DNA from 3 places in the Staphylococcus sp. aM genome. Region 1 is predicted to be linked to each of the others. Evidence: predicted binding sites of a transcription regulator. Region 1 holds the regulator's gene; each other region holds the start of a gene.
The links. The regulator Rex, encoded in region 1, represses fermentation and respiration genes when NADH is low (regulators of the CRP and FNR family bind a similar motif). The targets are predictions, from matches to a motif close to TTGTGAAATATTTCACAA.
Positions count from the first base shown of each region.

Region 2: a site for Rex is predicted at 1,827-1,844, ahead of arcA (arginine deiminase). Genes of this name have one in related genera too.
Region 3: a site for Rex is predicted at 1,977-1,994, ahead of pflB (formate C-acetyltransferase). Genes of this name have one in related genera too.

Region 1 is NZ_CP121447.1:865,761-869,060, reverse strand. It holds gene P7F85_RS04195 (YeeE/YedE family protein) at 1-439, opposite strand, end outside; gene P7F85_RS04190 (hypothetical protein) at 610-915, opposite strand; gene P7F85_RS04185 (redox-sensing transcriptional repressor Rex) at 942-1,586, opposite strand; gene abc-f (ribosomal protection-like ABC-F family protein) at 1,845-3,300, shown strand, end outside.
Region 2 is NZ_CP121447.1:120,327-123,626, forward strand. It holds gene argF (ornithine carbamoyltransferase) at 1-478, opposite strand, end outside; gene arcA (arginine deiminase) at 533-1,768, opposite strand; gene P7F85_RS00535 (arginine repressor) at 2,205-2,681, shown strand; gene P7F85_RS00540 (SulP family inorganic anion transporter) at 3,069-3,300, shown strand, end outside.
Region 3 is NZ_CP121447.1:160,528-163,827, forward strand. It holds gene P7F85_RS00680 (Rrf2 family transcriptional regulator) at 1-195, shown strand, start outside; gene P7F85_RS00685 (NAD(P)-dependent oxidoreductase) at 299-937, shown strand; gene P7F85_RS00690 (M15 family metallopeptidase) at 1,044-1,712, opposite strand; gene pflB (formate C-acetyltransferase) at 2,051-3,300, shown strand, end outside.

The sequences.
Region 1 (3,300 bases):
CTGCCATACTAGCATTTTCATTTGTAGGTTGGTTAATTACTTTTAGAACTGGTGATAAAATACCTGTCTTAGTCATAGCACTTGTTAATGCATATAAAATAAGTGCAATCCAACTACCTATTAAACCTTCTCCTGCTCTATAATATGTTCCAGTAGCACAACCGCCTGCTAATACGATACCTATGCCAAAGACAAAAGAACCGATAACTGTACCAACAATTGGAAATGTATGTGCTGGAACATTAACTAAGCCTAAACTTGTTAAAATGAATAAACCAATACTTTGAACTGTAATCGCAACAAGCAAAGCATAAAACATTTTATTACTTTTTTGTACATACATATCTCTAAAACCGCCTGCTAAACAAAAGCGAGTTCGTTGCATTACGAATCCTAATAGTACACCGACAATCAAACCGCTTATAATCATCCAAACCATATTTTCACCCTTTTCCGATATAAATACTAAGTTATTTTACAGGATAAAGTGTTATATTTCAAGTTCACTATCTAAATTAGTTCTCCCAATGCATATCTTTATTGAATGTAGTTTTCACTTTACTAAAAAATAGTACACCTCTTTAAGATGTACTATTAAATATCGCTATTTTAAAGCGCTTGTATTTCATTTATATGATGAACTAACGTTTGTATGTCTTTTGATTTAAAATGACTGAATTTATACCAAGTTTGGTTATAATAAATAAATAATTTATGTCCTAGTAATCCCTTACGTACTTGGTAACGAATTATTTTTTTTACATCAATATCTAAATTTAAAGGATTATGATTTGTATAATATGACTTGAATATTAGTGTATGCTCGTTCAAAACCAATTGTCCGGGAATGTATATCAATGTAGGTAAATGAGCTTTATACATACAACTTACTTGAATCAAAAATTTACCATTCATAAAGAGTCCCCCTAATGACCAATATGCTATTTCATTGATTCATCATAATTTCTCATAAAGAATAGTAAGGACTGTAATTCAATACCTAAATCAATATGATGTACTTGAACATCATTTGGTGTACTTACTCTTGCTGGCGTAAAATTCATAATTCCTTTAATACCAGATTCAACAAGTTCGTCTGTAACACTTTGAGCAACATGTTCAGGAGTAGTGAGAATGACTACATCAATATCTTGTTTTGATAACGTTTGTTTTAAAGTCTTGCTATCTTTAACAACTACACGGCCTACTTGTTCACCGATGACATCTTGATTCACATCAAATGCTTCTGTAATTGTCATTTCATCGTGAATTGAAAAGTTATATGTTAATAATGCTCGACCTAAGTTACCTACACCAACAATTGCAATTTTAATATCATTACTACCACTAATTTCAGCTTTAAAAAATTCAATTAAACTATCTATATTATAGCCATAACCTTTTTTACCTAATTCGCCAAAATATGAAAAATCTCTACGAATCGTAGCTGAATCTATTTGTAATGCTTCGCTAATAGCTTTAGAATTAACACGGTCAATACCTTTAGTTTTTAGATTACTAACAAATCTATAATATAACGGTAAACGTTTTAAAGTTGCTCGAGGAATTTTAACGTTACTTGCCATTTTATTTGTCTCCCTTCGACACTAAACGGTTTCAATTTAATTTTATGTATATATGTTTGCAACAATAAAAATCCAAATAATTGTTTACAATGAATACTTGCTAATTATACATTAATAAAATTTAAAAATAAATATCCTAGTTTCAAGACACAGCTTAATACTGTAAAATAAATATTAATATGATAAACAAATATTTAAACATATCAAACTATATGTATAGTTTATAATGATATCGCATATTTAGAAAGGTGAAGTCGGATGATACTTTTACAACTTAATGACATCTCTAAATCGTTCGATGGTGAAGATATCTTTACTAACGTTGATTTTGAAGTAAAAACAGGCGAACGTATAGGTGTTGTTGGACGAAATGGTGCCGGTAAATCAACACTTATGAAAATCATTGCTGGCGTTGAAGATTATGATAGTGGTCATATTTCAAAGATTAAAAATCTTAAGATGGGCTATTTGACACAACAAATGACACTAGACTCTAACGCCACTGTATTTGAGGAAATGTCAAAACCATTTGAACATATAAAAAATATGGAATTATTAATCAAACAAGAAACCGATTGGTTAGCTGCACATGCAGATGCGTATGATACCCCTACTTATCAAGCACATATGGAAAAATATGAATCTTTATCAAATCAATTTGAGCAACTAGAAGGTTATCAATATGATAGTAAAATTAAAACAGTTCTTCATGGGTTGAATTTTAATGAAGATGACTTTAATAAACCTATTAATGACTTCAGTGGTGGTCAAAAAACAAGATTATCACTGGCACAAATGTTGTTAAATGAACCAGATTTATTATTACTTGATGAACCTACCAACCATCTTGATTTAGAAACCACAAAATGGTTAGAGGATTATTTACGCTACTTTAAAGGTGCAATTGTCATTATCAGTCATGATAGATATTTCTTAGACAAAATCGTTACACAAGTTTATGACGTCGCTTTAGGTAGCGTCAAACGATATATTGGTAATTATGAACAATTTATTCAACAAAGAGATAAATATTATGAAAAACGTATGCAAGAATATGAAAAACAACAGGAAGAAATTAAAAGATTAGAAACATTTGTAGAAAAAAATATTACAAGAGCTTCAACAAGTGGCATGGCAAAAAGTCGTCGTAAAACCCTAGAAAAAATTCAACGTATAGATAAACCTATGATTGATGCAAGAAGTGCCAATATCCAGTTTGGATTTGATAGAAATACCGGAAATGACGTCATGCATATCAAACAATTAGAAATTGGTTATGATGATACCCCTATTACTAAACCTATTAATATGGAAGTATCCAAAGGCGATCACATTGCAATTATAGGGCCAAATGGTGTCGGTAAAACCACTTTGATTAAAACCATTGCTCAAAGACAACGTCAACTCGGTGGCGAAGTCACATTTGGTGCTAATTTGAAAATTGGTTACTATGATCAAAAACAAGCTGAATTCAAATCAAATAAAACCATTCTAGATTATGTGTGGGACCAATATCCAAATATGAACGAAAAAGATATTCGAGCAGTATTAGGACGCTTTTTATTCGTACAAGACGATGTCAAAAAAATCATCAATGATTTATCAGGTGGTGAAAAAGCAAGACTACAACTAGCCTTGTTAATGTTACAACGTGATAATGTACTTATTTTAGATGAGCCTACCAATCACCTCGACATAGATTCAAAAGAAATGT
Region 2 (3,300 bases), 750 kb from region 1:
CATCTAAATGACCAAAGTTTTCTTTAACTGTCATGTAGTCAGCTAACATTTGTGTTGGATGCCATGCGTCCGTTAAACCATTCCATACAGGTACACCTGAATATTTAGCTAAGTCTTCAACCATCTCTTGTGAGAAACCGCGGAATTCGATACCATCAAACATTCTTCCTAGTACTTTAGCTGTGTCTTCAACAGATTCTTTTTTACCTAATTGGATATCATTTTTTCCTAAGAATTCAGGATGTGCACCTAAATCAATAGAGGCAACAGTAAAGGCTGCACGTGTACGTGTAGAATTCTTTTCAAATAATAGGGCGATATTTTTATGATCTAAATAACGATGTGGAATCCCTTTTTGTTTATAATCTTTTAAAGTAATAGCGAAATCGATTAAATCGCTAAATTCTTTTTTCGTAAAGTCATCTTCTTTTAATAAATGTCTACCTTTTAAGTTAAGTGGTTGTTGAATTTCTGACATGATTCATTCCTCATTTCTTTAAAATGTATTAGTAAAGTGCATGTGTGTACTGAATTAAATATCTTCTCTATATAATGGTTGGCTCATACATCTTGGGCCCCCACGACCACGTACTAATTCACTACCTGTAATTTCAATAACTTTAATGCCTTTATCACGTAATAATTGGTTAGATACATAGTTTCGGTCGTAAGTTACGACAACCCCTGGACGGATAGTCAATGTGTTAGAACCGTCATTCCATTGTTCACGGGCACCATCGATAACGTCACCATTACCTGTTGGGATAAATTCAATATTGTCGATGTTAAGCGCATCTTCTAATGTTTCTTTTAATTTGTTTGAGTGCGTAATTTTAATGTCTTGACCTTGTTCATCTTTTTCAATGGTGAAGATGTTCATGTTATCTTCTTCTTTGAAAATCGCAGCATGCATTGTAAATTTGTCGTAGTCAATCATGGTAAATACTGTATCTAAATGCATAAATGTACGGCTGTTTGGAATTTCGATGGCAAGTACTTTAGTAAATGTAGATTGATCATCGAATAAAATTTGTCTTGCTAAGCGTTCGATAGCTTGTGCAGAGGTACGTTCAGAAATACCAACTGCAAGTACATCTTTAGATAGAATTAATTCATCGCCACCCTCAATATTGAATGGTGAATTTCTATCTAACCAAACTGGGACATCGTCGTTTTTGAATCTTGGGTGATATTTCAAAATATATGTCATGAAGATAGATTCACGACGACGGGCACGCCAATACATACGGTTGATAGTCATTCCTCTACCTACAGATGCTTGTGGGTCTCTAGTGAAGTAAAGGTTTGGCATTGGATCGAGATAGAATGGATAGCGGTCATCCATATATTCTACGAGGTGATTCGTTTCTAATTGAATTTCTTCTTTACGTACACCAGCCATAATTTTTTCTACCAGTTCTTGGTCATTTAATGTTGCGAATAGTTCTTTAATTTCTTTTTCATGACCGAGGACAGTCTTTTGTGATTCTTTTAAAATATCGTCGATAAATTGTTCGCGAACAGAGGCATCTGCAATGGCTTCTGCAGCTAGGTGTTCTAAATAGACAACCTCGACACCTTCATCTCTGAGTACTTGCGCGAAATGGTCATGCTCTTCTTGAGCAACTTTCAAATAAGGAATATCGTCAAATAGCAATCCACTTAGATGATCAGGCACTAAATTTTCTAATTCTTTACCTGGTCGTTTAAGTAATACCGTTTTTAATTTGCCGATTTCACTGTTTACGTGGATAGGTCCTTTTTCCATTGTTATTTCCTCCTTTGATTTAATACACCTAGAGTATAAAGCGCTTTCAACATAGAGATTGAGAATCTTTTCACAATAATAATGTCGAATATCTCATATAAAATATTTATTCAATGCAATTTGATGATAGATTATGCAATATAAACGCATAAAACCTATAACTACATGTATATTAAGTTAATACGATAATAAATAATTAATATAATATGATTTTTTATTCGATTGAATGTATGGATAGTCATGCATGATTAATTAACTATAAATGTTAAATCTGTCTATATTTTAAGAAGATTTTTATACATCAATATAAAACTTTTTATAAAAATTGTTATAAATGAGAAATACTTCACATATTGTATGAAAGAAATTTGATATGGTATTTGTGATGAAGTTTGTCTGTATTTTGTGAAATATGCAGATAAAGGAGTAAATAGATATGAGAAAAAGTAAACGATTGGATTTAATATCGACAATTGTGAAAGATAATGACATACGTTCAAAAGCCGAAATTGTCGACTATCTTGATAAACATTTTGGTATCAAATATAGTGTGGCAACGATTAGTAGAGATTTAAATGAACTTAAAATATATAAAATGCCTACCGCCAATAATGATCGATGTTACCGAAAGTTTAATGATAATGCTCAAAACGAAGCGAAAACGAAACTCATAGCCTTTTACAATGATGAGATCGAAAAGGTCACAATTAAAGATCACTACCTTATTGTCAAAACATCGCCAGGATTTGCGCAAAGTGTGAACTTTTATATCGATCAGCTCAATTTAAATGAGGTATTGGGAACAGTTGGCGGTAATGATACGATATTGATATTAGTCAGTTCAGCAGATGTTACCGAATTTGTACATTATCAATTATTTGGGCAGACATATCAAGAAGAGCTAAAGTCATGATTCATGTGACGTGATGTATATTAAAAGTCGATGACAAGTATCAAAATGAATTTTGCCATTGAAGCGTGCTTGATGTTATAATGCGTAAGGTTTCAATTCGGCAAATAAAACGCGATTCAATTGATATATGTCATATAGTGAGTGGCACGTAGGATAGTCAATAAATAACAATTCTAATGAGATGATAAGATAGCCACCTTCATGGGCGAGTGATGAAACCAAGTTGAATGACACAATGGTTTCTTACTCGCTCTATTTTATTGCGGAAAAAGTGGACGGTGTCATATGTATGCAAAGTGCAAATATATGCATATTTTAAATACGATAGGGACGTAATGAGCGCTTTATCAATATTGAATTTAAATAGTATGAAAAGGAGCGGATGTTATGGTAGATAGTTGGAAAGTACAGTGGTTTAATCAACCGATGAAAAATATACTAGCAGGTATTGTAGTGGCACTTGCTTTAATTCCAGAAGCGATTGCCTTTTCAATCATAGCGGGGGTAGACCCGATGATTGGTTTATATGCGGCGTTTATCATAGCGACAGTGACAGCGATTGTTGGTGGACGACCGGCAATGATTTCAGGTGCTACAGGTGCTGTTGCACTTGTTGTGA
Region 3 (3,300 bases), 710 kb from region 1:
CATGCTGTAGATGTGGTTGAAGAAGGACAATTGTTTCAGATACATGAAGACACGAACGTGAACTGTGTGGTAGGTGCTAACATTCAAGGGGTGTTAGAGATTATATTAATGCAAGCACAAGATGCTATGGAAGGTGTTCTAGCGAAAGTGACAATGAACGATATCGTTAATCAAGTATTGCAACATAACGAATAGCGTATTCGTTATTCGACTTGATGTAACTGTTACAGTTACATCAATGATAAGCACATTTCAAAATGTAATTAATCTTAAAAGAGATAAACGGAGGAGTTTCACAATGAAAATAGGAATTATAGGCGCTTCAGGTAAAGTAGGACAACTTGTATTAAAAGAAGCTTTAGATAGAGGACATCAAGTAACTGCCATCGTGAGAAATGCATCAAAAATAACAAATACGGAAGTAGAAATCATCGAGAAAGACATTCATGATTTAACAACTACAGACATAGCATCATTTGAAGTTGTTGTTAATGCTTTTGGTGCACCATTAGGCGATTCAGAAGGACATATCAATGCAGGCCGTCATTTAATTGATATTTTAAAAGGAACAGATACAAGAGCAATTATTGTTGGTGGTGCCGGAAGTCTATATGTAGATGATGCACATACAGTTCAATTAATCGACACACCAGAATTTCCTGATATTGTTAAACCTACAGCAAGTGGTCAAGGACAAAACCTTGAAGAATTACGCAACTCAGAAGGTATAACATGGACATTCCTAAGCCCTGCTGCAGAATTTGATCCAGAGGGTGTTAGAACAGGTCATTACCAATCTGGTAAAGATCAATTAATTGTTAATTCTGAGGGGAATAGCTATATCAGTTATGCAGATTATGCCGTTGCATTAGTAGACGAAATTGAAAATCCTCAACACATTAATGAACGCTTTACTGTTGTGGGAGAAGCAAAATAATAGAATTAAAAAAGGCTGAGATATTCATGAGGACTGGTTATGAGTTGATGTGTACATATCACACAATCACTCACATTATCCATCATGTATCTCAGCCTTATTTTTATTATTTTTTAGGATATAAACCTAAATAAGATTCTAAACTTTGGCCAGACTCTTTGACTTCTTTGGCTTTCTCTTTACCTAAATAGCGTAAATGCCATGGCTCATATTGATAGCCAGTTTCATTTTCTTTGCCTTTACCATATCTAATAATAAAGCCATATTCATCTGCATGGCGTTTAATCCATTGACCTTCTTTGGTTTTACCAAAACTGTGGTATAAGTTTTTATCAGACCCCTGTGCACCCACATCGAATGATAAACCAGTTTGATGTTCTGAATGACCTGGTTTAGAGCTATATTTATTAGCTGCTTTTTCACCATCTCTAGCTTTATAATTATTGAATAATTGAATTTGAGTTTGATAGCTTCTGAAGCCACTAATTTTGTATAAATTGATATGATCTTTTTTCGCATCAGCAATCATTTTATTTAATGCTTTCACTGCTTTAGGATTTTCCCCAGGATTATAGTCTTTTGGTAATTTAATTTGCTTATTCACCATTAAGATACCGTCAATATAAGTTTTACCATCTTTTTTAACTTTCTTGTGAGATTGATTCTGTTTATTACTATCTTGCTTGCTCGCTTCATTTTTTCCTTCAGAATGATGATTTGAACATGCTGATAGTACTAATAATCCCATCAATAGCACAGTCCATAACTTTTTCATATCACACAAAACTCCTTTTATATTGTTAACGTGATTTACCAAATAACCAACTAATTGTACACGAAATAAGTTTAACATATTTTATTAGTATAATAATGGTATATAAGAAATGAATTCATTTGGTTTTTATGTAAGTATTTTAATTTTGAATTTATGATATTTATAAATCTGTTATGTAACAGTGAATAAAAATGTAATTCTGTATTAATTTAAAATACAGGTTCGCTAATCAGCCATATTTTAGTTGAAAATTAGTCATAAATTTTGTGAAAATTATCACAATAAACATGCTACACTACATGTGAAAACGTTAACAAAACGAAATGGAGGCGAACAGTATGTTAGAAACAAATCATCATACTAGTGCTTGGCAAGGTTTTAAAAATGGTCGTTGGAATAGACATGTAGACGTGAGAGAATTTATTCAACTAAATTATTCATTATATGAAGGTGACGATGACTTTTTAGAAGGTCCAACTGAAGCAACATCAAAATTATGGGACCAAGTGATGCAATTATCTAAAGAAGAACGTGAACGCGGTGGTATGTGGGATATGGATACGAAAGTAGCATCCACAATCACATCACATGACGCTGGATATTTAGACAAAGATTTAGAAACAGTTGTCGGCGTGCAAACAGAGAAACCATTTAAACGTTCAATGCAACCATTCGGTGGTATTCGTATGGCTAAAGCAGCATGTGAAGCATACGGTTATGAATTAGATCCAGAAACAGAAAAAATCTTTACAGACTATCGTAAAACGCATAACCAAGGTGTATTCGATGCATATTCCAGAGAAATGTTAAATTGTCGTAAAGCTGGAATAATTACAGGATTACCAGATGCATATGGTCGTGGACGTATCATCGGTGACTATCGTCGTGTGGCATTATATGGTGTTGACTTCTTAATGGAAGAAAAACTTAAAGACTTTAATACAATGTCTACTGAAATGTCAGAAGATGTGATTAGATTAAGAGAAGAATTATCCGAACAATATCGTGCCTTAAATGAATTAAAAGAACTAGGACAAATGTACGGATTTGATTTAAGTCGACCAGCTACTAACTTTAAAGAAGCGGTGCAATGGTTATACTTAGCATATCTTGCAGCAATCAAAGAACAAAATGGTGCTGCCATGAGTTTAGGACGTACATCAACATTCTTAGATATTTATGCTGAACGTGATTTGAAAAACGGTGACATTACAGAAAGTGAAGTACAAGAAATTATCGACCACTTCATTATGAAATTACGTATCGTTAAATTTGCACGTACACCAGACTATAACGAATTATTCTCTGGCGATCCAACTTGGGTAACTGAATCTATCGGTGGTGTAGGTATTGATGGTAGACCATTAGTTACGAAAAACTCATTCCGTTTCTTACATTCATTAGATAACCTAGGTCCAGCACCTGAACCAAACTTAACTGTGCTTTGGTCAGTAAGATTGCCTGAAAACTTCAAAATTTATTGTGCAAAAATGAGTATTAAAACAAGCTCAATTCAATATGAAAACGACGATTTAATGCGTGAAAGCTATGGTGATGACTATGGTATCGCATGTTGTGTATCAGCAAT